2 regions of the Streptomyces sp. NPDC005706 genome follow, and region 2 is predicted to be linked to the other one. Evidence: riboswitches for the same ligand, from Rfam matches in the RefSeq annotation. Region 2 holds a riboswitch; the other holds the start of a gene.
The links. Region 2 has a riboswitch for glycine ahead of gcvP (aminomethyl-transferring glycine dehydrogenase). Riboswitches for the same ligand answer to the same signal wherever they lie in the genome.
Positions count from the first base shown of each region.

Region 1 (14,147 bases), on a different contig from region 2:
TGCTTGCCGGCCAGGGCCTCCACCCGGGCCTTGAGCCCCTCCACGGCGGCGCCCTCGAACGGGGCGGGCGCCTTGAGGGTCTCGGCGATCACGTCCGCGACCTCGGCGAAGTCCTCGGCCGTGAAGCCCCGGGTCGCCAGGGCCGGCGTACCGATGCGCAGACCCGAGGTCACCATCGGGGGACGCGGGTCGTTCGGGACGGCGTTGCGGTTGACCGTGATGCCGACCTCGTGGAGGCGGTCCTCGGCCTGCTGCCCGTCCAGCTCGGACTCACGCAGGTCCACCAGGATCAGGTGCACGTCCGTACCGCCGGACAGCACGTTGACCCCGGCCCCGCGGGCGTCGGCGGCGGTCAGCCGCTCGGCGAGGATGCGGGCACCCTCCACCGTACGGCGCTGGCGCTCCTTGAACTCCTCCGAGGCGGCGACCTTGAAGGAGACCGCCTTGGCCGCGATCACGTGCTCCAGGGGACCGCCCTGGAAGCCCGGGAAGACGGACGAGTTCAGCTTCTTCGCGAAGTCCTTCTTCGCCAGGATGATGCCGCCGCGCGGGCCGCCGAGGGTCTTGTGGGTCGTGGAGGTGACCACGTCCGCGTGCTCGACCGGGTTCGGGTGCAGCCCCGCCGCGACCAGGCCCGCGAAGTGCGCCATGTCGACCCACAGGTACGCCTCGACCTCGTCGGCGATCCGGCGGAACTCGGCGAAGTCGAGCTGACGCGGGTACGCCGACCAGCCGGCGATGATCACCTTCGGGCGGTGCTCCTTGGCCAGCCGCTCGACCTCGGCCATGTCGACCAGGCCGGCGTCGTCCACGTGGTACGCGACCACGTTGAACTGCTTGCCGGAGAAGTTCAGCCGCATCCCGTGGGTGAGGTGGCCGCCGTGCGCCAGGTCCAGGCCGAGGATGGTGTCCCCGGGCTGGGCGAGGGCGAACAGCGCCGCCTGGTTCGCGGAGGCGCCGGAGTGGGGCTGGACGTTGGCGTACTCGGCGCCGAACAGCTCCTTGATCCGGTCGATGGCGATCTGCTCGGCGACGTCGACGTGCTCGCAGCCGCCGTAGTAGCGGCGGCCCGGGTAGCCCTCCGCGTACTTGTTGGTCAGCACCGAGCCCTGGGCCTCCATCACCGCGAGCGGCGCGAAGTTCTCCGAGGCGATCATCTCCAGCGTCGACTGCTGGCGGTTCAGCTCGGCGTCGACCGCGGCGGCGATCTCCGGGTCGAGTTCGTGCAGGGGCGTGTTCAGGACGGTCATTCGGCTACGACTCCTCAGCCGGCGTTCTGGGCGGTGTACTCGTCGGCGGAGAGCAGGTCGGCCGGCTCCTCGGTGACGCGTACCTTGAACAGCCAGCCGCCTTCGAAGGGCGCCGAGTTCACCAGCGACGGGTCGTTGACGACGTCCTCGTTGACCTCGGTGATCTCACCGGTGACCGGCGAGTACAGGTCCGAGACCGACTTGGTCGACTCCAGCTCGCCGCAGGTCTCACCCGCGGACACCGTGGAACCGACCTCGGGGAGCTGGGCGTAGACCACGTCGCCGAGCGCGTTGGCCGCGAACTCGGTGATGCCGACCGTCGAGACGCCGTCCTCGGCGGCCGACAGCCACTCGTGCTCCTTGCTGTAGCGCAGCTGCTGGGGGTTGCTCATGGCCTGAATTCTCCTGTACGCGCGGGAGTGCTGATGAATGGGGGACTGCTGGACCCGCTGCTGAGCAGCGGGGATGTGCGCAGGGTCACGTCCGGTGGACGGACCGCGCCCAGTGTCTACTTCTGGCGCTTGTAGAAGGGGAGCGCCACGACCTCGTACGGCTCGTGGCTGCCCCGGATGTCCACGCCGACACCCTCGGTGCCCGGCGCCGCGTGCGCCGCGTCGACGTACGCCATCGCGATCGGCTTGCCCAGGGTGGGGGAGGGGGCGCCGGAGGTGACCTCGCCGATCACCTCGCCGCCCGCGACGACGGCGAACCCGGCCCGCGGCACCCGGCGGCCCTCGGCGACCAGGCCGACGAGCTTGCGCGGCGGGTTCTGCTCGGCGCTGGCGGCGGCCTCGGTGAGCGCCTCGCGGCCCACGAAGTCGCCCTCCTTCTCGAACTTCACCACCCGGCCGAGCCCGGCGTCGAAGGGGGTCAGGGAGGTGGTCAGCTCGTGCCCGTACAGCGGCATGCCCGCCTCGAGGCGCAGGGTGTCCCGGCAGGACAGGCCGCACGGGACCAGGCCGGCGCCCTCGCCCGCCTTGGTCAGCGCCTGCCACAGCTCCACCGCGTGCTCGGGCTTCACGAACAGCTCGAAGCCGTCCTCGCCGGTGTAGCCGGTGCGGGCGATCAGCGCGGGGACGCCGGCGACGGTGCCCGGCAGGCCCGCGTAGTACTTCAGGCCGTCCAGGTCGGCGTCCGTGAGGGACTTCAGGATGCCGGGGGACTCGGGGCCCTGGACCGCGAGCAGCGCGTAGGCGTCCCGGTCGTCGCGCACCTCGGCGTCGAAGCCCGCGGCACGCTCGGTCAGCGCGTCCAGCACCATCTGGGCGTTGGAGGCGTTGGCGACGACCATGTACTCGTGTTCGGCCAGCCGGTAGACGATCAGGTCGTCCAGGATGCCGCCGTCGGCCCGGCAGATCATGGTGTAGCGGGCGCGGCCGACACCGACCGAGGCGATGTTGCCCACCAGCGCGTGGTTCAGCAGGCCGGCCGCCTGCGGCCCGGTCACGGTGATCTCGCCCATGTGGGAGAGGTCGAAGAGACCGGCCTTGGTCCGCACCGCGAGATGCTCGTCGCGCTCGGATCCGTAGCGCAGCGGCATGTCCCAGCCGGCGAAGTCGGTCATCGTCGCGCCGAGCGAGCGATGCAGGGCGTCGAGCGCGGTACGGCGCGGTCCAGTGGGTTCGGTACTGCTCATCGGTCGGTCGTCTCCCAGGGTGCAGGTATGACAGGCGAGGAACGTTCCTCCCCATCTGTCATCGGAACCTGAGAGGTTCGCCATGATCCTCGCGAGGAGTGGTCACGGCTTGCACCTTGGGTGGAGCCACTGTCGCAGCGGCCCGCTTTTCAGATGTGCCTCGCCCGCGCGGTAACGGGGCCTGAGAGATTCAAGGGAGGGACTTGCTCCTTCGGCGTCCCAGCGGAGCTGGCTGGGAACTCTCCCGCGCGGATTCAAGCGGCCGGTATGCAGTTGGCGCGCACATCATTGCACGCCGCGCCCCACCCCGTCAGGGCCGGCATCTGTAACCGAGCTGTGGCAGTACGCGCACCCAACCGCTGGACCGGCGCATTACCTTCTCTTTACATTCAATGGGCAAAGGGTCTCCGAGCCCACAAGGGGAGAACGATGACGGTGAACAGGACCGCGGCCTACGCCGCCACCACCGGTCTCGCGGTACCGAAGCAGCCCTCCGCCCCGGCCCGTGGGCGCTGCGCGGAGCGTCCCGCCCCGGTCGTCCGCGACCTGCGCGAGCGCGCCGGGCGCAGCCCGCACGACCTGCTCTTCGGCCCCCGCGACCTGGTGGTGATCACCGGCCTGCCCGGCAGCGGCAAGTCCACCCTGATGCACCGCGCGGTCCCCGGCCACCGCGTCGACTCCCAGGACACCCGGGACCGCTGGGACGCCCGGATGCCCCGCCTCCTCCCCTACGCGCTCTACCGCCCCCTGGTCCGGTTCGCCCACTACGCAGCGCTGCGCCGCGCCCTGGGCACCGGCGAGGGGGTGGTCGTGCACGACTGCGGCACCCAGGCCTGGGTGCGCGGCTGGCTGGCCCGCGCCGCCCGGCGCCGCGGCGGCACCCTGCAGCTGCTTCTGCTCGACGTCACCGCGGACACCGCCCGCGCGGGCCAGCGCGAGCGCGGCCGCGGTGTCTCCCGCTACGCCTTCCGGCGCCACCGCCGCACGGCGGCCCGTCTGCTGCGCGCGGTGGAGCGGGGAGAACTGCCCGCCGGCTGCGGCTCGGCGGTGCTGCTGGACCGGGACGCCGCGGACGTGCTGCGCCGCATCGGCTTCGCCGGCCGATCCGGCTGAGCGCTGTCACGGCCACCCGCTAGCCTTTTGGACCACAGCAGTGGTTCCCAGCAGGCGGCAGGCAGATGGACTTCTCGGCGGCGGACCTTCCCGCGGACTTCCCGGCACAGACGCACCCCCACCCGCACGGCGGTTGGCCCGGCAACGAACTGGAGGAGGTGCTCTCGGCCTCCCTCGGCATACCCGGCGCGGGCGGCCGGATCGCCGAGGTGCTCGGCCGCAGCCTGCTGTGGGTCCCGCTGCCCAACGGCGGCGGCCCGCACAGCGGCCCGCTGGACCTGCCCACGACGGAGATCGAGGGCCAGGTGTACGTCCCGGTCTTCAGCTCCGAGGAACAGCTCCGCCTGGCCGCCGGCCCCCACATGTCGTACACCGTCGCCCCGGCGGTGGAGTTCGCCCGCGGTCTGCCCCCGCAGGCGGGCATCCTCCTGAACCCCGACGGCGTGGTCGGCCTGCCGCTGCCGCCCGAGGCGGTGGCAGAACTCTGCCGCACCGGCCACACCCCGCTGGACGGCCCCGCCACCGGCGGCCGGGTCCGTCTCTTCGAGCCGGACTGGCAGGACGACCCGGTCGACTTCCTCTCCGCCGCCTCCGCCGAGTTCGCCGGCACCGGCGTGGTGGTCACCGCCCGCCGCTGCCTCGCCTCCGTCGAGACGGCCGACCCGGTGATGTTCGTGGGTGTGGAACTCTCCCAGTGGGAGGGCGACCTGCGGGCCCTCCCTCTGGAGGCCCTCGGCCGGGCCCTGGGTAAATCCCCGGTCAAATGGCAGGTCAACCTCGTCCTCCTGGACGTCACGGACGACCCGGTGGCCACCTGGCTCAAATCCAACGTCCGCCCCTTCTACCAGTACGGCCACTGACCAGCGGGCTCGGGGACAGCGGGCCCGAGGGGCACGGGGCCGTGCCGGTCAGCGGCTCCGCCGACGGGCACGCTCAGGCCCCACCCGCACCCGCGCACGAACACAGGGCCCCGAGCCGATGGGCGCTTAAGCTGTCCCCACACGCGGGGCACTGACAGAAGGGCCGGTAAGACAGGTGAGCGCGAGCCACAGCGGCAGCGTCGAGCACATGCTGCGCCAGGTCACCCCCGGCCGCTACGACGCCTACGAGGAACTGCTGCGGGCCCTCGCCACTCCCTCCTCCGGCCAGATCTGGATGCTGCTGTGGCACGGCCAGGCCGGCTCGCCGGACGCCCAGTACGGGAACATGGAGGTCGACGGCTACGGCTACGCCCCCTGTGTGACCTCCGCGCAGGAACTCTCGGCGAGTGGCTGGAACCGCTCCTACGAGGTGGTCGACGGGCTCGACGTGGCCCGCACCCTCTATCCCGACCACTACGGCCTCTGGCTCAACCCGCACGCCCCGGGCGGCGGCGTCGGCATCCCCTGGCTGGATCTGCGCCGCATCGCCACCGGCCTGGACCGCCGGCCGGCCGGCCCGCTGCGGCTGTCGGAACCCGGCATCGACGTCGCGCAGTTCTACGCCCTGCTGGTGCAGAACGCCCACCGCACCCCGGCCCTGCGCTCGCTGCGCCGCGCCTGGGTGCAGCCCGCGCTCGGCGCGCCGTACCTCGCCATCGGCCTGGACGTGTACGACACCTCGCCCGCCGCCGTCGACTCGGTGCGCGCGATGATGCAGCAGTCCGTCGGCGCGGTCCCCGAGGGGCTGCCGGTGTCGACGGTCGCGATGACCGACGACTACGACCCGGTCGTGCTGTGGATGCGGGCCAACGCCCGCCCGTTCTACGATCGCGACGCCCACGCGGCCGTACCCCAGCCGCAGCCGCAGGGCCCGCCGCAGCCCCAGGCGCCGGCCCCCGGTTACGGCTACCCACCGGTCCACGGGGGCTACTGACCAACCGGACCGGGGAGTCCGCCACTTGGACGGTGGTGGAGAAATCGTGTGCGGTACGGACTTCTCCGCGCGTAGAAGAGCGGCGATTCGTCCGATTGGGGTGGAAGTGCCGCTATGCCCCAAGTGCCCCCCGTTCGGTGGCCGTTACCCCGTGATCGGATAACGGAATCCCCTGGACTGCATCACGGTTGCGCATACTTTCCCCGTCAGCTCTGGCGGGTGATCGCGAAGAAGCAGAAGACTCGCGATTCAGACGTGAGGTCGAACCTCGCGATCGAGGCAAGTCGACAAAGCCGCAAACCGCGGCAGGCGCAAGCCGGTCACCACCGGCGAGAGGGGTCGGGTCACTGTGACCGCACCGATCGAGACCACCGGGGCGGCAGCCGAGGCACAGCCGGAAGCTGTGCTCGAGGGTGCCGATAAGGGGCGGATCGAGGGTCGTTCTCTCGGGCAGATCGCCTGGTCGAGATTCAAGAGGGACAAGGTCGCCGTGGCGGGTGGCGTCATCGTCGTCCTGCTCATCGCGCTGGCCGTCCTCTCCCGGCCTCTGCAGGCCCTGCTCGGACTCGACCCCAACGCCTTCCACCAGGACCTGATCACCCCCGACACCTCGCTGCCCAAGGGCAGTTGGGGCGGCATGAGCGCGGACCACCCGCTCGGTGTGGACCCCAAGTTCGGCCGGGACATCGCCACCCGCGTCCTGGAGGGCTCCTGGGTGTCGCTGGTGGTCGCCTTCGGCGCCACGATCCTGTCCAACGTGATCGGCGCCATCATGGGCGTCGTCGCGGGTTACTACGGCGGCCGGGTCGACAACATCATCAGCCGCCTGATGGACACCTTCCTCGCCTTCCCCCTCCTGCTGTTCGCCATCGCGATCTCCGCCACGCTCCAGGGCGGCGCGTTCGGCCTCAACGGGCTCCCGCTCCACCTGAGCGTGCTGATCTTCGTCATCGGCTTCTTCAACTGGCCCTACCTGGGCCGGATCGTGCGCGGCCAGACCCTCGCCCTGCGTGAGCGCGAGTTCGTGGACGCCTCCCGCGGCATGGGTGCCAAGGGCCCGTACATCCTGTTCCGGGAGCTGATGCCCAACCTGGTCGGCCCGATCATCGTCTACTCGACGCTGCTCATCCCGACCAACATCCTCTTCGAGGCGTCCCTGAGCTTCCTCGGTGTCGGCATCCAGCCCCCGCAGGCCTCCTGGGGCGGCATGCTCCGCGAAGCGGTCACCTACTACCAGGTCGATCCCCAGTACATGATCGTGCCCGGTCTCGCCATCTTCGTGACCGTCCTGGCGTTCAATCTGCTGGGCGACGGTCTCCGCGACGCTCTCGACCCGCGCAGCCGCTGACGCCTGCCACCGCCCGAGAGCCCGAAAAGTTTCCGACTATGGAGGGGAAAGCGCCCATCATGCGAAGGTCAGCGCTGGCCGCTATCGCGGCCATCGGCTCCGCCAGCCTGCTCGTTGCAGGTTGCAGCAAGGCCGATGACAACAAGGACAACAACGGCTCGTCCGCCGGGGCCAACGCCGCGACCAAGGGTGTGGTCAACGCTTCCGACAAGAAGGGCGGCACGGTCACCTACGAGCTGTCCGACGTGCCGGACTCCTTCGACCCCGGCAACACGTACTACGCGTACATGTACAACCTCAGCCGGCTCTACGCCCGCCCGCTGATGACGTTCCAGCCCGGCGCCGGCGAGAAGGGCAACACCCTCGTCCCGGACCTCGCCGCGAGCAAGGGCGTCCCGAGCGACGGCGGCAAGACCTGGACGTACAAGCTGCGTTCGGGCCTGAAGTACGAGGACGGCTCGCCGATCACCTCGAAGGACGTCAAGTACGCCGTCGAGCGCTCCAACTTCGCGCGTGACGTGCTCTCCCTCGGCCCGAACTACTTCCAGCAGTTCATGGCGAAGGGCGACAAGTACAAGGGCCCCTACAAGGACAAGAGCGCCAAGGGCCTGTCCTCCATCGAGACGCCGGACGACGGCACGATCGTCTTCCACCTGAACCAGGCGTTCCAGGAGTTCGACTACCTCGTCGCCGCCCCGCAGACGGCCCCGGTGCCCCAGTCCAAGGACAAGGGCGTCGACTACGTCAAGCACATCGTGTCGTCGGGCTCGTACAAGTTCCAGAGCTACGAGGACGGCAAGCAGGCCGTGCTCGTGCGCAACGAGAACTGGGACGCGAAGACCGACCCGCTGCGCAAGCAGCTGCCGGAGAAGATCGTCGTCAAGCTGAAGGTCAACCCGGAGACCATCGACCAGGACGTCCTGGCCGGTGACGCGATCGACCTGGCCGGTGCCGGTGTCCAGGCCTCCACGCAGGCCAAGGTGCTCACCGACACGGCGAAGAAGGCCGGCACGGACAACACCTACGGTGGCCGCCTCGTCTACATGGCGATCAACACCAAGGTGAAGCCGTTCGACAAGGTCGAGTGCCGCAAGGCCGTGCAGTACGCGATCGACAAGGTCTCGGTGCAGACCGCCGAGGGCGGCCCGATCCGCGGCGACATCGCCTCCACCGTGCTGCCCCCGGACATCCCGGGCTACGAGAAGTCGGACGGCTACGCGACCTCCGGCAACAAGGGTGACGCGGCCAAGGCCAAGGAGCAGCTGAAGGCCTGCGGCAAGTCGTCGATCAGCACCAACATCTCGGCCCGCTCGGACCGTCCGCAGGAGATCGACGCCGCCACGGCGATCATCAACTCGCTGAAGAAGGTCGGCATCAACGCCAGCCTGAAGCAGTTCCCGTCCGGCAAGTACTTCACCGACTACGCCGGTGTCCCGAAGTTCACCGAGAAGCAGAACGTCGGTCTGATCATGATGCAGTGGGGTGCCGACTGGCCCTCCGGCTACGGCTTCCTGCAGCAGATCCTGAACGGCAAGGCGATCAGCCAGTCGGGTAACACCAACCTGTCGCAGTACGACAACAAGGACGTCAACTCCCTGCTGGGCAAGGCGATCGGTACCCAGGACGACACCGAGCGCAACAGCCTGTACACGCAGATCGACAAGAAGACCATGGACGACGCCGTCCTCGTCCCGCTGACCTACTTCAAGGTCCTGCTGGCCCGCCCGCAGAACTACACCAACCTGGTTTCCACGGCGGCCTTCAGCGGTCAGTACGACTACCTCAACATCGGCGTCGCGTCGAAGTAGCAGCCCCGGAAGGCAGGTGAAGGCATTGGTGCCCGCGGGCTTCGCGGCCCGCGGGCACCAGCGCCGGTCCCCGTGATCTCGTACATCCTCCGCCGGACGTTCGCGGCAGTGATCCTGCTGCTGGTCGTCTCCGCGGTCACCTTCGCCATCTTCTTCCTGCTGCCTCGGCTTGCCGGCCAGACAGCGGACCAGCTGGCGCAGCAGTACATCGGCAAGAGTCCGTCGAAGGCGGACATCGTCGCTGTCAAGCACAACCTCGGTCTGGACCAGCCTGTCTACGTCCAGTACTGGCACTTCATCAAGGGGATCGTGGCCGGCGCCACCTACGACCTCGGCCCCACCACGGTGCACTGCGACGCACCCTGCTTCGGTTACTCCTTCAAGAACCACCAGGCAGTGTGGCCGGAGCTCACCTCCCGTCTTCCGATCACCCTGTCGCTGGCCGTCGGTGCCGCCGTGCTGTGGCTGGTCTCGGGCGTCGTGGCCGGTGTCATCTCCGCGCTGAAGCCGCGTTCGTTCCTCGACCGGACCTTCATGGGCATCGCGCTCACCGGCGTCTCGCTGCCCATGTTCTTCACGGGCAACCTGGCGATCCTGCTCTTCACCTATCAGTGGCCGATCTTCGGCAAGACCTACGTCCCGCTCACCGAGAACCCGGCACAGTGGGCCAACACCCTCATCCCGGCGTGGTGTTCGCTCGCCCTGCTGTACTCCGCCATCTACGCGCGGCTGACCCGCTCGGGCATGCTGGAGACGATGAGCGAGGACTTCATCCGCACGGCCCGCGCCAAGGGCCTGCGGGAGCGCACCGTCGTCACCCGGCACGGACTGCGCGCCGCCCTGACCCCGATCATCACGGTGTTCGGCATGGACATCGGTCTGCTGCTCGGCGGTGCCGTGATCACCGAGTCGGTGTTCTCGCTGCCCGGCATCGGCCAGTACGCGGTGCAGGGCATCACCGACAACGACCTGCCGAAGATCCTCGGCGTGACGCTGCTCGCCGCCGCCTTCGTCGTCTTCGCAAATCTCCTGGTGGACGTGCTCTACGCCGCCGCCGACCCGCGGGTGAGGCTCTCGTGACCGAACTCTCCAAGACCGGCGCCGCCGTGGGCGAACCCACCTCCGCGTCCCAGCCCCCCACGGCCTTCCTCGAGGTCCGCGACCTCAGGGTGCACTTCCCGACCGACGACGGCCTGGTCAAGTCCGTCGACGGGCTCAGCTTCTCGCTGGAGAAGGGCCGCACCCTCGCCGTCGTCGGTGAGTCCGGCTCCGGCAAGTCGGTGACCTCGCAGGCCATCATGGGTCTGCACCGGCTGGGCACCCGCGGCAAGAACGTGCGGATGACCGGCGAGATCTGGCTGGACGGCAAGGAACTGGTCTCCGCCGCCCCGGACGAGGTGCGCAAGCTCCGCGGCCGCGAGATGGCGATGATCTTCCAGGACCCGCTGTCCGCGATGCACCCGTACTACAAGGTCGGCGACCAGATCGTCGAGGCCTACCGGGTGCACCACGACGTCAGCAGGAAGGTCGCCCGCAAGCGCGCCATCGAGATGCTCGACCGCGTCGGCATCCCCGAGCCCGCGAAGCGCGTGGACGGCTACCCGCACGAGTTCTCCGGCGGTATGCGCCAGCGCGCCATGATCGCCATGGCGCTGGTGAACAACCCCGAGCTGCTCATCGCGGACGAGCCCACCACCGCCCTGGACGTCACCGTCCAGGCGCAGATCCTCGACCTGATCCGGGATCTGCAGAAGGAGTTCGGCTCCGCGGTCATCATGGTCACCCACGACCTCGGTGTGGTCGCCGAGATCGCCGACGACGTCCTCGTGATGTACGGCGGCCGGTGTGTCGAGCGCGGGCCGGCCGCCCGGGTCTTCGAGGAGCCGCAGCACCCCTACACCTGGGGTCTGCTCGGCTCGATGCCCCGCATCGACCGCGACACCTCCGAACGGCTCATCCCGGTCAAGGGCCAGCCGCCGAGCCTCATCAACGTCCCCTCGGGCTGCGCCTTCCACCCGCGCTGCCCGTACGCGGACATCCCCAAGGGGAATGTCACCCGCACCCTGCGCCCCGAGCTGGAGCAGGTGAGCACCGGGCACTGGTCCGCCTGCCACCTCCCGGCCGAGGACCGTGAGCGGATCTGGACCGAAGAGATTGCGCCGAAGCTGTGAGTGAGACCAAGAAGACGGACGAGGCCGTGATCCCGCAGCAGGCGCAGGCCCCCGCGGGCGACTCGGCGGACCGTGAGGTGCTGCTCAGGGTCGAGGGCCTGAAGAAGCACTTCCCGATCAAGAAGGGCATCCTCCAGCGCCAGGTCGGCGCGGTGAAGGCCGTCGACGGGATCGACTTCGAGGTACGCAAGGGCGAGACCCTGGGCGTGGTGGGCGAGTCGGGCTGCGGCAAGTCGACCATGGGCCGGGTCATCACCCGCCTCCAGGACCCGACCGGCGGCAAGATCACCTTCGACGGCCGGGACATCACGACGCTGCGGACCGGGCAGATGCGCCCGCTGCGCCGCGACATCCAGATGATCTTCCAGGACCCTTACGGCTCCCTGAACCCGCGCCACACCATCGGCTCGATCGTCTCCGCGCCCTTCCGGCTGCAGGGCGTGGAGCCGGAGGGCGGGGTGAAGAAGGAGGTCCAGCGGCTGCTGGAGCTGGTCGGTCTGAGCCCCGAGCACTACAACCGCTACCCGCACGAGTTCTCCGGCGGCCAGCGCCAGCGCATCGGCATCGCCCGCGCGCTCGCCCTGAAGCCGAAGCTGGTCGTGGCCGACGAGCCGGTCTCCGCGCTGGACGTGTCGATCCAGGCGCAGGTCGTGAACCTCATGGACGACCTCCAGCAGGAACTCGGCCTCACCTACGTGATCATCGCGCACGACCTGTCGGTCGTCCGGCACGTCTCGGACCGGATCGCGGTGATGTACCTCGGCAAGATCGTCGAGCTGGCCGACCGCACCTCGCTGTACGAGGCGCCGATGCACCCGTACACCAAGGCGCTGATGTCGGCGGTGCCGGTGCCGGACACCAAGCGCCGGGGCCAGAAGAGCGAGCGCATCCTGCTCCGCGGTGACGTGCCCTCGCCCATCGCCCCGCCGCCCGGCTGCCGGTTCCACACCCGCTGCTGGAAGGCGACGGACATCTGCCGGACGACCGAGCCGCAGCTCCTCGAGCTGAAGCCCGGCCAGCGGGTCGCCTGCCACCACCCGGAGAACTTCGCCGACCAGGCCCCGCAGGACACGGTCCTGCTGTCGGTGGCGAAGGAAGCGTCGGAGCTGGTCCCGGACGTCGTGCTGGAGGAGTCGGCGGCTGCCGCCGCCGAGGCCGCCGGGACGGACGCCGCGGAGAAGCCCGCGGCTGCCGGGGGCGACGCGACGGAGACGGCCGAGGCCGCCGCGGAGGAGAAGTCCGGGACTGACGCCACGGTCGAGCCCGAGGCCGACGCCGCGGACGAGCCCGAGGCCGACGCGGGGGAGAAGCCCGCCACGGCCGAGGCCGACGCCGAGGACAAGCCCGCGGCCGACGCTCAGGAGGAGCCCGCGAGCGCCGAGACCGACGCGCCCGCCGAGGCCGAAGCGGCCGCGGAGCCCGAGGCCGACGCGGAGGAGTCCGACGCGGTGAAGGAGTCGGCGAAGGCTGCCGAGGCCGTCGCCGAGGCCGGTTCCGTGAAGACCGGGCCCGGTGCCAGGACCTCGGCCGGCAAGGCCGAGACCGAGGCCGTCGTTCCCGCCGAGGAGCCCGCCGCCGACACCGACTCCCAGGAGTCAACCGGCAAGTAGCACATGACAGAACTGCAAAGTCATGTACATGTCTGAACGGGAGAGTGCAGAGTCGTCCGTGCCCGACCACTGATCGGCACGCTCGAAGGGACGACCATGGCACTCTCCCGTTCGGCACGGTTAGGGGCCCTCGCCACCGCGGCGGCCTCCTTCCTCCTCATCGCGGCGTCACCCGCCCCGAGGGCCGGCGCGCCCGGCATCGGCGACACCTACTTCCCCGGACTCGGCAACGGCGGCTACGACGCCCGCCACTACGACCTGGACATCGCCTACGCCCCCGGCACCGGCCGCCTGGACGGCCGTACCACCCTCACGGCACGCGCCACCCGGAACCTCTCCTCCTTCGACCTCGACCTCCAGCGGCTGGAGATCACCCGGGTCGAGGTCGACGGCTCGAGCGCGCGGTTCACCCGGGACGGCGACGAGGTCACCGTCACCCCGCGCCACACCCTGCGCAAGGGCCGCGAGTTCACCGTCTCGGTCACCTACGGCGGCGTACCCGAACCGCTCGGCGGCCCCATCATCTTCGGCTCGGACTACGGCTGGATGAGGACGCCCGACGGCGTCTTCGTGGCCTGCGAACCGAACGCCGCCTCCACCTGGTTCCCGTCCAGCGACCACCCCTCCGACAAGGCCACGTACGACATCCGGATCAAGGCGCCCAAGGGCCTGACCGGTGTCTCCAACGGGCGGCTCGTCTCCACCCGCGACCGGGGCGGTTCGACGTACACGCACTGGCGGGAGAGCCGGCCGATGGCCACGTACCTCGCGACCGCCACCATCGGCAGGTTCGACGTGCGGACGGGCCGCACCCCGGGCGGCATCCCCGTCTACGTCGCCATCGACCCCGTGCTGAAGAACAGCAACAACGTCGACGTCTACGCAGTCACCGCCGCCGCCACCGACTACTGGTCCCAGGTCTTCGGCCCGTACCCCTTCGAGGAGACCGGCGCCATCGTGGATGACATGCCCGAGGCCGGGTTCTCGCTGGAGGTGCAGAGCAAGCCCGCCTACTCGGCCGTGCGCAACGAGTCGACGATCGTGCACGAACTGGCCCACCAGTGGTTCGGCGACTCGGTGAGCGTGGCGCGGTGGAAGGACATCTGGCTCAACGAGGGCTTCGCCACCTACGCCCAGTGGCTGTGGGCGGAGCACCAGGGCACCCGCTCGGCCCACGACTCCTTCCGTGCCGCCTACGACGCCCGCCCCGCCGACTCCGCCTTCTGGCAGATCAAGGTGGCCGACCCGCAGCGGGACACCATGTTCGCCTCCGCCGTGTACCAGCGCGGCGCGATGACCCTGCAGCTGCTGCGCGAGCGGATCGGCGACCGGGCGTTCTTCAGGCTGCTGCCCGCGT
Region 1 covers NZ_JBEXYS010000020.1:46,768-60,914, forward strand. The annotation lists gene glyA (serine hydroxymethyltransferase) at 1-1,250, opposite strand, end outside; gene gcvH (glycine cleavage system protein GcvH) at 1,265-1,642, opposite strand; gene gcvT (glycine cleavage system aminomethyltransferase GcvT) at 1,759-2,886, opposite strand; glycine riboswitch at 3,046-3,143, opposite strand; gene ABZ478_RS26880 (AAA family ATPase) at 3,322-3,999, shown strand; gene ABZ478_RS26885 (enhanced serine sensitivity protein SseB) at 4,065-4,859, shown strand; gene ABZ478_RS26890 (enhanced serine sensitivity protein SseB C-terminal domain-containing protein) at 5,035-5,853, shown strand; gene ABZ478_RS26895 (ABC transporter permease) at 6,203-7,201, shown strand; gene ABZ478_RS26900 (ABC transporter substrate-binding protein) at 7,240-9,009, shown strand; gene ABZ478_RS26905 (ABC transporter permease) at 9,082-10,089, shown strand; gene ABZ478_RS26910 (ABC transporter ATP-binding protein) at 10,086-11,180, shown strand; gene ABZ478_RS26915 (dipeptide ABC transporter ATP-binding protein) at 11,207-12,790, shown strand; gene ABZ478_RS26920 (M1 family metallopeptidase) at 12,887-14,147, shown strand, end outside.
Region 1: another riboswitch for glycine. It lies ahead of gcvT (glycine cleavage system aminomethyltransferase GcvT); the one in region 2 lies ahead of gcvP (aminomethyl-transferring glycine dehydrogenase).

Region 2 (14,147 bases):
TGCGGGAGCCGCCGCCCTGATATCGCTCAGCGCCTGCTCCTCTTCCTCCGACGACTCGCCGGCCGGCGGTTCGGACACCTCGGGCTCCGCGTCCCCGAAGCTGTCCGGCTCGGTCACCGTGTTCGCAGCCGCCTCCCTCAAGGAGAGCTTCACGACCCTCGGCAAGGAGTTCGAGAAGCAGCACCCCGGCACCAAGGTCAGCTTCAACTTCGGCGGCAGCGACACGCTCGCCGCGAGCATCACCAGCGGCGCGCCGGCCGACGTGTTCGCCGCCGCCAGCCCGAAGACCATGGCGATCGTCACGGACAAGAAGGACGCGGTGGGCACCCCCGCCACCTTCGTCCGCAACCAGCTCGAGATCGCCACGCTGCCGGGCAACCCCGGCAAGGTGTCCTCCCTGAAGGACCTCACCAGGTCCGGCCTCAAGGTCGTGCTGTGCGACAGGACGGTGCCGTGCGGCGCGGCCGCCCAGAAGGCCCTCGACGCGAGCAAGCTCAAGCTGACGCCGGTCTCCTACGAGCAGGACGTCAAGAGCGCACTGACCAAGGTGGAGCTGAAGGAGGCCGACGCCGCCGTGGTCTACAAGACCGATGTGAAGTCGGCGGGTGACAAGGTCGAGGGCGTGGAGTTCCCCGAGTCGGCCGAGGCCGTCAACGACTACCCGATCGCCCTGCTCAAGAACGCGGGCAACGCCGCGGCGGCCAAGGCGTTCATCGCGCTGGTGCGGTCCGCCGAGGGCCGCCGGGTCCTGGGCGGGGCCGGGTTCCTCCAGCCGTGACCCCGCCCGCCGAGCCCGGCACCGCGGCCGGCCCCCGCACGGGCGGGCCGCGGCGCCGACGCGCGCGCGGGGTGCCGCTGCCTCTGCTGGTGCCCGGTGTCGTGGCCCTGGCGTTCCTGCTGCTGCCCCTTCTCGCACTGCTCGTCCGCGCCCCCTGGGGCAGCCTGCCCGATCAGCTGACCAGCGCCGAGGTGTGGCAGGCCCTCCAGCTGTCCCTGGTCACCGCCACGGCGGCGACCGGGGTCAGTCTGGTGCTGGGCGTGCCGCTGGCCTGGCTGCTCGCCCGCACCGACTTCCCCGGCCGCCGTCTCGTACGGGCCCTGGTCACCCTGCCGCTGGTCCTGCCCCCGGTGGTGGGCGGCGTGGCCCTGCTGCTCGCCCTCGGCCGCAACGGGGTGGTCGGCAAGTGGCTGGACGCGTGGTTCGGGATCACCCTGCCCTTCACCACCGCCGGTGTGGTGATCGCGGAGGCCTTCGTCGCGATGCCGTTCCTGGTGATCAGTGTCGAGGGCACCCTGCGTGCCGCCGACCCGCGTTACGAGGAGGCGGCGGCCACGCTCGGCGCCTCGCGGTTCACCGCGTTCCGCCGGGTCACCCTGCCGCTGATCGCCCCCGGTGTCGCCGCCGGCGCGGTGCTGGCGTGGGCCCGCGCGCTCGGCGAGTTCGGCGCGACGATAACCTTCGCGGGCAACTTCCCCGGCCGTACCCAGACCATGCCGCTGGCCGTCTACCTCGCCCTGCAGAACGACCCGGAGGCGGCCATCTCCCTGAGCCTGGTCCTGCTGGCCGTGTCGATCGCGGTGCTGGCGGGACTGCGCGACCGGTGGATGACGGGGGCATGAGGGCACGATGGGGACGGAGGACCAGGTGAGGAGGCCGGGCGAGGTGGGCATGGAGGGCGAGGTGAGGACCGAAGCCGACCCCACGCGGGTTCCGGCGGCAAAGCCGGCCGCCATGGCCGGAACCGGCGCCCCCGCCGGAACCGGCCCGAGGACCGGTGGCGAACAGGGGCTCGACGCCCGGCTCGTGGTCGACCGGGCGGACTTCCGGCTCGACGTGGCGCTGACCGCCGCCCCCGGCGACGTCATCGCGCTTCTGGGCCCGAACGGCGCCGGCAAGACCACCGCACTGCGTGCCCTCGCCGGGCTGCTCCCGCTCACCGGCGGCCACCTGCGACTGGACGGCACCTCGCTAAAGCGCACCCCGCCGGAGTCCCGGCCGGTCGGCGTCGTCTTCCAGGACTATCTGCTCTTCCCGCACCTGTCCGCCCTGGACAACGTGGCGTTCGGGCCGCGCTGTCACGGCGCGGGCAAGGCCGAGGCGCGCGCGCAGGCGGCCGCCTGGCTGGACCGCATGGGCCTCGCCGGGCACGCCGGGGCCAAGCCCCGCCGTCTGTCCGGCGGCCAGGCCCAGCGCGTCGCGCTCGCCCGCGCCCTGGCCACCCGGCCCAGGCTGCTGCTCCTGGACGAACCGCTCGCCGCGCTGGACGCCCGCACCCGCCTGGAGGTCCGGGCCCAGCTCCGCCGCCACCTCGCCGAGTTCGAGGCCGTCGCCGTGCTGGTCACACACGACCCGCTGGACGCCATGGTGCTCGCGGACCGGCTGGTGGTCGTCGAGCACGGCCACGTCGTCCAGCAGGGCACCCCCGCGGAGATCGCCCGCCGGCCGCGCACCGACTACATCGCCCGGCTCGTCGGCCTCAACCTCTACCGCGGACAGGCCGCAGGGCACACCGTACGGCTGGACGCGGGCCCCTCGGTGACGACGACGGAGGACCTGTCCGGCCCCGTCTTCGTGGCCTTCCCGCCGACCGCCGTCGCCCTCTTCCGGGACCGGCCCACCGGCGCCAGCGCCCGCAACCTGTGGGCGTGCGAGGTCGCGGGCCTGGAGTCCCACGGCGACCAGATCCGCGCCGACCTCACCGGCGAACTTCCCCTGGTCGCCGACCTCACCACAGTGGCCGCCGCCGAGCTGGACCTGCATCCGGGTGCGTCGGTCTGGGCGACAGTGAAGGCGGCGCAGACCCACGCATACCCAGCCTGACCGGGCGGCAGCTCTACGGTGGGTCATCATGACACTGAGCATCCGCAACCAGCTCCCCGGCGACGTGACCGAGGTCCACCCCGGCGAGGTCATGGCGATCGTCAAGGTGCGCCTGGACGGCGGCCAGGAGCTGACGGCCGCCGTCACCCGGGAGGCCGCCGAGCAACTCGCCCTCGCCCCCGGCACCGCCGTCCGTGCCCTGGTGAAGTCGACCGAGGTCTCCCTCTCGACGAGCAGGATCGAGGGCCTGTCGATCCGCAACCAGCTTCCCGGCGCGATCACCCGTCTCACCCGGGGCGAGGTCATGGCCTCTGTGAAGGTGGCCGTGACCGGCGGCGAGCTGACCGCCGCGATCACCAGGGACGCGGCCGAGGACCTCGGCCTCTTCGTGGGGTCCGACGTGGTCGCCCTGATCAAGGCGACCGAGGTGTCGCTGGACACGGTCTGAGAGGCGCGGAAAAGCGGGAAGCCCCGCCCGGTCCACGGGCGGGGCTCACACGTACGGCTGGCTCAGTCCTCGTACGCGTCCAGCGGCGGGCAGGAGCACACCAGGTTGCGGTCGCCGAAGGCCTGGTCGATGCGGCGCACCGGCGGCCAGTACTTGTCCGCGACCGAGACACCGCCCGGGAAGACGGCCTCCTCGCGGCTGTAGGCGTGGTCCCAGTCCGCGCCGAGCGCCCGCGCGGTGTGCGGCGCGTTGCGCAGCGGGTTGTCCTCCGCCGGCCACACTCCGGAGCCGACCTTCTCGATCTCCGCGCGGATGGCGATCATCGCGTCGCAGAACCGGTCCAGCTCTGCCAGGTCCTCGGACTCGGTCGGCTCGATCATCAGCGTGCCGGCCACCGGGAAGGACATGGTCGGCGCGTGGAAGCCGTAGTCGATGAGCCGCTTCGCGACGTCGTCCACGCTCACACCGGTCGCCTTGGTCAGCGGGCGCAGGTCGATGATGCACTCGTGCGCCACCAGGCCGCCGGGGCCGTTGTAGAGCACCGGGTAGTGCGGCTCGAGGCGCTTGGCGACGTAGTTGGCGGAGAGCACGGCGACCTGGGTGGCGCGCTTGAGCCCCTCGCCGCCCATCAGACGGACGTACGCCCACGAGATCGGCAGGATGCCCGCGCTGCCCCACGGCGCGGCGGAGATCGGGCCCACGCCGGTCTCGGGGCCGGCCGCCGGCTGCAGCGGGTGGTTCGGCAGGTACGGCGCCAGGTGCGAGCGGACGGCCACCGGGCCGACGCCGGGACCGCCGCCGCCGTGCGGAATGCAGAAGGTCTTGTGCAGGTTCAGGTGCGAGACGTCGCCGCCGAAGTGACCCGGCTTGGCGAGACCGACCAGCGCATTGAGGTTGGCACCGTCGACGTACACCTGGCCGCCGGCGTCGTGGACCTGGGCGCAGATGTCGGCGACGTGCTCCTCGAAGACACCGTGCGTCGACGGGTAGGTGATCATCAGCACCGCCAGCTCGGCGCGGTGCTGCTCGATCTTGGCCCGCAGGTCGGCGACGTCGATCTCGCCGTCCTCGGCGGTCTTGACGACGACGACCTTCATGCCCGCCATCACGGCGCTGGCGGCGTTGGTGCCGTGCGCGGAGGACGGGATCAGGCACACGATGCGCTGCTCGTCGCCGTTGGCCCGGTGGTAGCCGCGCACGGCCAGCAGGCCCGCGAGCTCGCCCTGGGAACCGGCGTTGGGCTGGAGGGACACCTTGTCGTAGCCGGTGACCTCGGCCAGGCGGTCCTCCAGCTCGTGGATGAGCGTGAGGTAGCCCTCGGCCTGCTCGGCGGGCGCGAAGGGGTGCAGCCGGCCGAACTCGGGCCAGGTGACCGGCTCCATCTCGGTGGTCGCGTTGAGCTTCATGGTGCAGGAGCCCAGCGGGATCATGCCGCGGTCGAGCGCGTAGTCGCGGTCGGCGAGCCGGCGCAGGTAGCGCAGCATCGCGGTCTCGGAGCGGTGCTCGTGGAAGACCGGGTGGGTGAGGTAGTCGTCGGTGCGCAGCAGGGCCTCGGGCAGGGCCTCACCGGCCGCCGCGTCCAGCGCCTCGATGTCGCCGTCGACGCCGAAGGCGGCGAAGACCGCCTCCACCTGGGCCCGGTTGGTGGTCTCGTCGCAGGCCAGCGAGACGAGGTCGGCGTCGACGAGACGCAGGTTGACGCCGCCCGCCCGGGCGGCGGCCACGACCTCGGCGGCCCGGCCGGGCACGCGCGCGGTGAGGGTGTCGAAGTAGGCGCCGTGGACGATCTCGATCCCGCCCGCCTTCAGGCCCTCGGCGAGGATCGTGGCGTAGCGGTGGGTGCGGCGGGCGATGGTCCGCAGTCCCTCGGGGCCGTGGTAGACGGCGTACATGCCGGCCATCACGGCGAGCAGCACCTGGGCGGTGCAGATGTTGCTGGTGGCCTTCTCCCGGCGGATGTGCTGCTCGCGGGTCTGCAGCGCCAGGCGGTAGGCCTTGTGCCCGTCGGCGTCGACGGACACACCGACGAGACGGCCGGGCAGGCTGCGCGCGAACTTCTCGTGCACCGCCATGTAGCCCGCGTGCGGCCCGCCGAAGCCCATCGGCACGCCGAAGCGCTGGGTGGTGCCGACGGCGATGTCCGCGCCCAGCTCGCCCGGCGAGGTCAGCAGGGTGAGCGCGAGCAGATCGGCCCCGACCGTGACGAGGGCGCCCAGCTCGTGCGCCTGGTCGATGAGCGGCTTGATGTCGCGGACGGCACCGGAGGCGCCCGGGTACTGGACCAGCACACCGTTGATCTCGCGCTCGGCGATCTCCGCGGGGATGCCCTCGGAGAGGTCGGCGACGACGACCTCGACACCGGTCGGCTCGGCGCGCGTCTCGATGACGGCGACGGTCTGCGGCAGGGCGTCAGCGTCGACCAGGAACAGACCCTTCTTGTTCCGGCCCATGCGCCGCGACAGCGCCATGGCCTCGGCGGCGGCCGTGCCCTCGTCGAGCAGGGAGGCGCCGGACGTCGGCAGCCCGGTGAGCTCGGCGACCATGGTCTGGAAGTTCAGCAGGGCCTCCAGCCGGCCCTGGGAGATCTCCGGCTGGTACGGCGTGTAGGCGGTGTACCAGGCGGGGTTCTCCATGACGTTGCGCAGGACGACCGGCGGGGTGAAGGTGCCGTGGTAGCCGAGGCCGATCATGGAGCCGAGGACCTGGTTGCGGTCGGCGAGCGAGCGCAGCTCGGCGAGCACCTCGGCCTCGGTGCGGGCGCCCGGCAGGTCCAGGGCGTCGGCGTTCTTGATCACATCCGGGACCGCGGCGGCGGTCAGCTCGTCGAGCGAGCCGTAGCCGACGTGCGCGAGCATCTTGGCCCGCGCCTCCTGGTCGGGCCCGATGTGGCGCTGCTCGAAGGGAATACCCGCTTCGAGCTCGGAGAGCGGGGTGCGATGGGCGGTCATTGCGGAGGCCTCCTGGTCTGACACGACCTTCGAGGGGCACCCCGGTACGGATACCCCGACGGCCTCCCCCTCTGTCATCTCGACCTGAGAGCTTCACCGGCGGCCCGGGGGCGCCGGCTTTCACCGTCGGTGAGGGCGGACGCCGTCGACATCCGCCCTGCTTTCCAGAGTGACCTCGTCCGTGCGGTACGTGGGCCTGAGAGATTCCGGGGAGGATTTGCTCCTTCGGCGCCTCCGAGGTGATCGGAGGACTCTCCCGCACGGGGTCAGCAGCCGCTGTCAGCCTACCAGCGAGGTCAACGCCCGGGCCTTCGAGTGGCCGCCGCCCTGATTGTGCTCTTTCGTAGTGCTTACGGATGAGTTGCGACCACGTGGAGGGAGAGGGACCGTGCAGACCGACATCGATCCGCGCAACCTGATCGGCCGCAAGGCGTTCGACCGCACCGGCACCAAGATCGGCACCATTGACGAGGTGTACCTCGACGACGCCACCGGAGTGCCGGAGTGGGCGGCCATACGGACCGGTCTCTTCTCCCGGGACGCCTTCGTACCCCTGGAGCCCAGCGAGATCGTCGAGGGCGCCCTGCGGGTTCCCTTCGACCGTGCGCTCATCAAGGACGCGCCCGACTTCGGTGTCGGCCGCCATCTCTCCCCCGAACAGGAACTCCAGCTCTACCACCACTACGGCCTGGACGTGGCGGCGCCCTCCCCGTTCGCGGACCACGACTTCGGCAAGCTCGCGGGCACCGAGGAACCCTGAGCCCGCTCCGCCGCCGGCCCCGTGGGGCGCGGAGGACCGCCCGAACGACCACGACGGAGCCCACACACACAGACCACAGGCACCTATTACAGATCGGCGTCGACAGCACCAGACAGACGCGGCGGCGGATCCGCGTCCGGTACCCGCGGCAGCGGATCCGTGCCCAGCACCAGCGGCAGCGGATCCGCCGGTTCCAGTTCGGGATCCTCGACGCCGAAGGTCCGCACCCGCCCCGGCTCCGACTGGGGCGTCTCGAAGCGCACGGTCACCCGGCCCAGGCCACTGCCCTGCACCCAGCCGTGGCCCCACGCGGCGTGCCGCACGTCCTGCCCGGCCCGCCACTGCCGCTCGACGGGCTCCGGCCGCTCCGGCACGGTCTCGGCCACGGCCTCCTCCGGCACCGATGCCTCCCGCGAGGGCTGTGCCGCCTGCGCGAACAGGTCCTCCTGGGTGTAGTCGGCGAGCCCGGTGACGCCCACACCGAGCAGCCGCACCCCGCCCGTGGTGTCCACGGAGTCCAGCAGCCGCTCGGCCGCCTCCCGGATCACCGCGGGGTCGTCCGTGGGCCCTCTGAGGGTCTCGGACCGGGTCAGCGTCGAGAAGTCGTACCTGCGGACCTTCAGCACGATGGTCCGCCCCGACAGCCCGGCCCCGCGCAGCCGCCGCACGCACCGGTCGGCGAGCCGCCCCACCTCGAGACCGACCCGCAGCCGGTCGTGGATGTCCACGTCGTAGGTGTCCTCGACCGACACCGACTTGGCCTCCCGCTCGGCGACCACGGGCCGGTCGTCGCGCGCCAGCGCCATCGCGTACAGCGCGTGCCCGTGCGCCTTGCCGAGCAGCCGTACGAGTTCGTCCTCGCCGGCCTCGGCCAGCTCCTCGACCGTGGTGATCCCGGCCCGCCGCAGATGGTCCCCGGTCGCCGGCCCCACCCCGGGCAGGGTCCGCACCGGCATCGGCCCGAGCAGCGCCCGCTCGGTGCCGGGTTCGACGAGGACGAGTCCGTCGGGTTTGGCCTCCTCCGAAGCGATCTTCGCGAGCATCTTGGAGGCCGCGAGTCCCACCGACCCCGTCAGCCCGGTGACCACCCGTATGTCGGTGCGCAGCTTCGTCCCCACCCGCCGCGCCGAGTCCGCGTCCCAGGCCGCCTCCAGGGCCTCGAGGTCGACGAACGCCTCGTCCAGGCTCAGCGGCTCCACCAGCGGCGACAGCTCCCGCAGCAGCGTCATCACCTGCTCGCTCACGGACCGGTAGACGTTGAAGCGCGGCACCAGGTACGCGGCGTTCGGCGCCAGTCGGCGCGCCTGGGCCATCGGCATCGCCGAGTGCACCCCGAACACCCGGGCCTCGTACGACGCGGTGGCCACCACACCGCGCGGTCCGAGTCCGCCCACGATCACGGCCTTGCCCCGCAGGCTCGGCTTGGACGCCTGCTCCACCGAGGCGTAGAAGGCATCCATGTCGAGATGCAGGATCGTGGGCGCGTTTCTCACATCTCCGATGCTGCACCACACCACTGACAACCCGGGCGCACGGCCCGTGGGATCCGGTGGGGCGTGCTCAGACGGCCCGGTTGCGCCGCCGTGCCAGCTCGTCCGCCGGGTTGTGCCCGACCAGGGTCTCCCCCGTGTCGACCCGCTCGCCGTGCAGCTGGGAGAGCGCGCTCTCCACGTCCCGCCAGACCACCCCGACGGCGATCCCGAAGATGCCCTGGCCGCCCTGGAGCAGGGCGTGCACCTCGTCCGGCGAGGTGCACTCGTACACCGTGGCGCCATCGCTCATGAGGGTCATGCGCTCCAGGTCCTGGAAGCCGCGTTCCCGCAGGTGCCGCACGGCCGTGCGGATGTTCTGCAGCGAGACCCCGGTGTCCAGGAACCGCTTGACGATCTTCAGGACGACCACGTCCCGGAAGCTGTAGAGGCGCTGGGTGCCCGACCCGTAGGCGGGCCGCACGCTCGGCTCGACCAGTCCGGTGCGGGCCCAGTAGTCCAGTTGCCGGTAGGTGATGCCGGCGGCCGCACAGGCCGTGGGACCCCGGTAGCCGATCTCCTCGGACGCCATGGACGCCACCCCTCCGCCGTTCGGCACCGCCGTCGGCCGCTGTGGGGCGTGGTCGACCGCGCCGCCGGGATATGCGTACTGCCCGCTGGAACGCGGCTGGGAACTCGGGGGAGGGTACGGACCGCTCTCCCCGAAACCGCGTCCGGGGGCACCCCCAGCCGTACCGTCGCCGCTCGTTCTCACGCCGACCTCCGTCCTTGAACTGCCTTCTCGACGGTAGGCAGTCACCAGGGGTGCGTCAACGATCGCCACACTCGCCACGCCGGGTGATAATCACCCTAAGAGTGGTTTCTCGTGCCCCACCGCGGGGAAAGGCTAGCCGAATGCTCTCGCGGAAGACCGCATGACGCTCTGGATGGCCGGTGGCAATTGCCGCGGCGCCGGGAACCGGCTCGCACCTCACCGCCGCCGAACCGCCGCACCTCACTGGCTGCTGGTGCCGAAGTCCTCCGGCGAGATCTGGTCGAGGAACTCGCGGAACTTCTCCACCTCGTCCTCCTGCTCGTCCGGGATCGCGATGCCGGCGTCGTCCAGCACCGTGTCACTGCCGTAGATCGGCGTCCCGGTACGCAGGGCCAGCGCTATGGCGTCGGAGGGACGCGCGCTCACCTCGACCCCGCTGGCGAAGACCAGCTCCGCGTAGAAGACGCCCTCACGCAGATCCGTGATGCGCACTTCGGTCAGCTCCTGGCCGACGGCCTCCAGCACGTCCTTGAACAGGTCGTGGGTCAGCGGTCGCGCGGGGGCCATGCCCTGCTGGGCGAAGGCGATCGCCGTCGCCTCCCCCGGCCCGATCCAGATGGGGAGGTAGCGGTCGCCCCCCACTTCGCGCAGGAGCACGATCGGTTGGTTGGAGGGCATTTCGACCCGGACACCTACGACATCGAGCTCGTTCACACAGCAACCCTAGGCCGTGCCCGGGACCTTTGGGTAGTCGGGCCGGGAACAGGTGCCCGATCCGGCCGCCCGGGGCTCCCCGCCGTTCAGGGCAGACGCACGCCGAGAGCGGTCTGCACCAGCGCCGCGTGCAGCCGCATCGTGAGCGCCGCCAGCTCCTTCGCGCGGGCCTCGGCGTGAGTCCTGGTCTGCGGGTTGCGGTGGCGCTTCAGGGGGGCCACGACCTGGTCAACCAGGCCCGCCTCCCGGTCGGCGGCGGCCTTCATCACCCGCAGATGGCGCGGCTCGATGCCGAACCGGCCCAGCTCGGCGACGAGCGAGGCCACGGTGACGGCCGCCACGTCGTAGACACCGTCCTCCAGTGGAGCGATGAGCCCGTACGACTGCCACTCCGCGAGGTCGTCCTCACCGATGCCCGCCGCCGCCAGCAGTTCGGCACGCCCGACCCGGGCCACCGTGGGCCGTTCGGACGGCTCCGGCGGCTCGTCCCCGGTGCGCTGGCGCCCGACCACGGGCAGCTGCACGGCCTCACCGCGCTCCATGGCGTCCAGGTGCTCGCGGATCACCTTGAGCGGCAGGTAGTGATCCCGCTGCATCCTCAGGACGTGCGCGAGGCGGTCGACGTCCCCGGGGCCGAACTTCCGGTATCCCGACGGAGTCCGCTGCGGCTCGATGAGCCCCTCGGACTCCAGGAAGCGGATCTTGGAGATGGTGACCTCGGGGAACTCGTCACGCAGCGCGTTCAGCACCGTGCCGATGCTCATCAGTCCGTCCGTGGCGGCGGTACCGCTTCGGGCACCGCCGCTCGGTGTGTGCAGCATGGACCTTCCCCTGGGTTCCCCCGGACGGAATCCAGGGGGTCAGATGCCCTGCCGGCTCGCGTAGAAGACCAGCCGGTACTTGCCGATCTGCACCTCGTCGCCGTTCGACAGAGGCACCTGGTCGATCCGCTCGCGGTTGACGTACGTGCCGTTCAGGCTGCCCACGTCGGCCACCGTGAACGAGCCGTCCGGGGAGCGCCGGAACTCCACGTGCCGGCGGGAGACCGTGACGTCGTCCAGGAAGATGTCGCTCTGCGGGTGCCGGCCGGCCGTGGTCAGATCGCTGTCCAGCAGGAAGCGGCTGCCCGAGTTCGGCCCCCGGCGCACCACCAGCAGCGCCGAGCCCAGCGGCAGCGCGTCGACCGCGGCCTGCGCCTCGGGCGAGAGCATCGGCACCTGCGTCTGCCCGGTCACCTCGGCGTCGTAGGCCTCGATGCCGGAGATGGAGATGGTGGACGTGGTCTCCGAGGCACGCTCCGGCGCCACACCGGGCCGCAGCGGCGCACCACAGTTGGAGCAGAAGCGGGCGTTCTCCGCGTTGCGGTTACCGCACCTCGTACACACCAGGACGGACATGGACGGATCCTCCTGCCGCGGTTGCCCCGCGGGGGCGTTGGACGCATAGGGGTCGGAGGCAAACCCTCCACCCGCACTTGAGGTTGACGGTTGCCCGAAACCTATGCCGCCGGACTGGGCAGGGTCAACAGACGCCGCGCCCTGGCCTCCGGAAATGTCACCGCCCGGACCAGCGACCTGGTCACGGAACAGCGGGCGCTGGCCCTCTGCGTCAGGCTGTGCGCGATGGCGAGCGGTCGCGTTGTCGCTGCCTTCTCGCGCGCTCTTGCCGAACAACTTCGCAAACAACTTCACGGGCGATTCCCCTTGACCGAAACAGACCCGCCCGTGGGGCAGGACGAACCCTGATTGCCTACACCGGTCGACCCGGACATCCTCACAACGTCCGTATCCACCAGACAGTTTCCACCACGCGCCACTTCTTCGGTGCGCCGACCCCCCGCAACCTCATGCCCCTGCCGGACGTCCCCCATGCACCGCCGGTTCACTGGGAGGACGACCGAGCGTAGTCAGGCCGCTTCACCTGTCGCAAGGCGTCCACGACGATCTTGCCGGACCGCTCGACGGTCACCGTGGCCTGCTCCTTCTCCAGAGTCTGCACCACGCCTCCCGGAATGTTCAGAGCCGGTTCAAGATCCTGTGACTTGCCGATGACCTGGAAACGATACGGTGCGTTGATCTTGTTCCCGTCGACACTCACGCTCTTGCCGGAGTCGGTGAAGTAGGTGCTCGCGACCACGCGTACGCCGTTGACCTGAATAGCCTCGGCACCGGCCGCGCGCAGCTCCTGGATCGCGTCGAGCAGCATGTCCGCCTTGACCGTCCCCTTCGTGTCCTCGATCGTCATCGTGATGCCGGGACCCTGCGCCGCCACGGTGCCCGCCAGAATGCCGAGTTGCTTCTCCTTCTCGGCCGTCTGCCTGCGCGCCTCAGCGGCCTGGTCGGAGCTGCTCTGCAGCTCCTGGCGCTGTTTGTCGAGTCCCTGCTTCTCGTCCTCAAGACGCTGAGTCCGGTCGTCCAGTTCATCGAGGATGCGAACGAGATCTTCCTGACGTGCCCCGCGCAGCGCGCTGTCGCTGTCGCTGTTCGACGCCACCTGCACGGCCAGCCCGAAGCCGAGGCCGAACAGCAGCACGGCGACGATGAGTTGGGCCCGGGTGACGCGCGGCGGCCACACCCCCTTGAGCAGCCGCTGCCGGCCGGTGAGCGGGGGCTCGGCGCCCTCCGCTCCTTCGGTCCCTTCGGCGGGAGTCGGCCGCGGCCCCGCAGGCGTCCGCTCCGGCCCGACGGGGGTTCGCTCCGGCTCGGCGGCCGGGGCCGGGACCTCGTCGGGCAGTTCCTTGCGCAGCCTGTTCTCCGGCCGCTCGTCCTGGTTGCTCATCGCTCTCAAGCCCGGAAGACGTGTCGCCGGATCGCCGCGGCGTTGGAGAAGATACGGATACCGAGGACGACCACGACACCGGTGGACAACTGCGCCCCGACGCCCAGCTTGTCGCCCAGGAAGACGATCAGCGCGGCCACGACCACGTTGGACAGGAACGACACCACGAAGACCTTGTCGTCGAAGATGCCGTCGAGCATGGCCCGCAGACCGCCGAACACCGCGTCCAGCGCGGCCACGACGGCGATCGGCAGATAAGGCTCGACGACCGCCGGAACCTCCGGCCGGACCAACAGGCCGGCCACGACTCCCACGATGAGGCCCAGTACGGCGATCACGATGTGCCCTTCTCAGTCTTCTCGTCGTTCGGCTGTGCTGTGCGTACGATCACACTCGGCGCGGAGGGCAGGCGGACGTCCCCCTCGGTGGAGATGGTGGCCCGGATGCCGAAGTTCTCCTCCAGGGCGTGCAGATACAGCCCGTCGGCGCTGTCCTGGAACCTGGTGCTCAGCCGCTGCCCGTCCCCCACCGCCAGCACCGTGTACGGCGGCACCAGCGGCCTGTTGTCGACCAGTATCGCGTCACCGGCGGCCCGGATCGCGGACAGGGCCGTCAGCCGCTGCCCGTTGATGGAGACGGCCTCGGCCCCGGAGGCCCACAGTCCGTTCACCACCCGCTGCATGTCCCGGTCACGCACCCGGCCGGTGTCGGAGAAACCGGAGGTCTCGCGCGGATTGGAGCCGTCGCCGCCGGCGCTGGCCTCCTTGGCGTCGTTCACCACGAGCTTGATGCCGGGGCCGTGCACCGCGGTCGCGCCCGACAGCACGCCCACCACGTCGGCCTCGGAGCCTCCGCCGCTGTGGCGCAGTGCCTCCCGCCGGCGCGTGTCGACATCGTCGCGCAATTTGTCGACATCGCTCTCGAGCCGGTCCGCGTCCGCGGTCTCCCGGTCGATGCGGTCGATCAGCTCCTGGCGTTCCTTGGCCACCACGGGCGCCGCGATCCTCGCCTGCGCCGCTCCCACGGTGACCACCAGGGCCGCGAGGACCAGACCCGCGGCCAGGCCCAGCTTCGCCCTGAGCGTCTTCGGCAGCCCTCCGGCCTCACCCTGCGCCGCCCGCCGGGCGGCGGCCTCCGCGTAGCCGTCGTCGAGGCTGTGGTCCATGACGTTGGTGATCAGCGACATGGACGCGTCCGGGCGCGACGACCGCGGGAGGCTGCTCCGAACGGGGGATTGCTGCGGCATGCCGCACATCGTCGCATGTCGCGAGCAGTACCTCCGAATGGCCCCACCGGCGTGCCGGACAGGCCCCCTCGGGGACACCGGTCCGGCACGCTCGCGTGCGACCGCTTTCGCCGTCCGGAGCCGCCGGCACTACCGCCCGGCGCTGTCCACCACGGCCGCCCACTCGTCCAGCAGGGCCTGCGCCGAGG
Region 2 covers NZ_JBEXYS010000007.1:3,565-17,711, reverse strand. The annotation lists gene modA (molybdate ABC transporter substrate-binding protein) at 1-778, shown strand, start outside; gene ABZ478_RS14985 (ABC transporter permease) at 775-1,620, shown strand; gene ABZ478_RS14980 (ABC transporter ATP-binding protein) at 1,733-2,821, shown strand; gene ABZ478_RS14975 (TOBE domain-containing protein) at 2,850-3,269, shown strand; gene gcvP (aminomethyl-transferring glycine dehydrogenase) at 3,332-6,217, opposite strand; glycine riboswitch at 6,392-6,486, opposite strand; gene ABZ478_RS14965 (PRC-barrel domain-containing protein) at 6,606-6,977, shown strand; gene ABZ478_RS14960 (DNA polymerase IV) at 7,064-8,470, opposite strand; gene ABZ478_RS14955 (MerR family transcriptional regulator) at 8,538-9,221, opposite strand; gene ABZ478_RS14950 (bifunctional nuclease family protein) at 9,462-9,935, opposite strand; gene ABZ478_RS14945 (MerR family transcriptional regulator) at 10,022-10,756, opposite strand; gene ABZ478_RS14940 (FHA domain-containing protein) at 10,796-11,626, opposite strand; gene ABZ478_RS14935 (DUF881 domain-containing protein) at 11,817-12,713, opposite strand; gene ABZ478_RS14930 (small basic family protein) at 12,719-13,051, opposite strand; gene ABZ478_RS14925 (DUF881 domain-containing protein) at 13,048-13,968, opposite strand; gene ABZ478_RS14920 (mannose-1-phosphate guanyltransferase) at 14,089-14,147, opposite strand, start outside.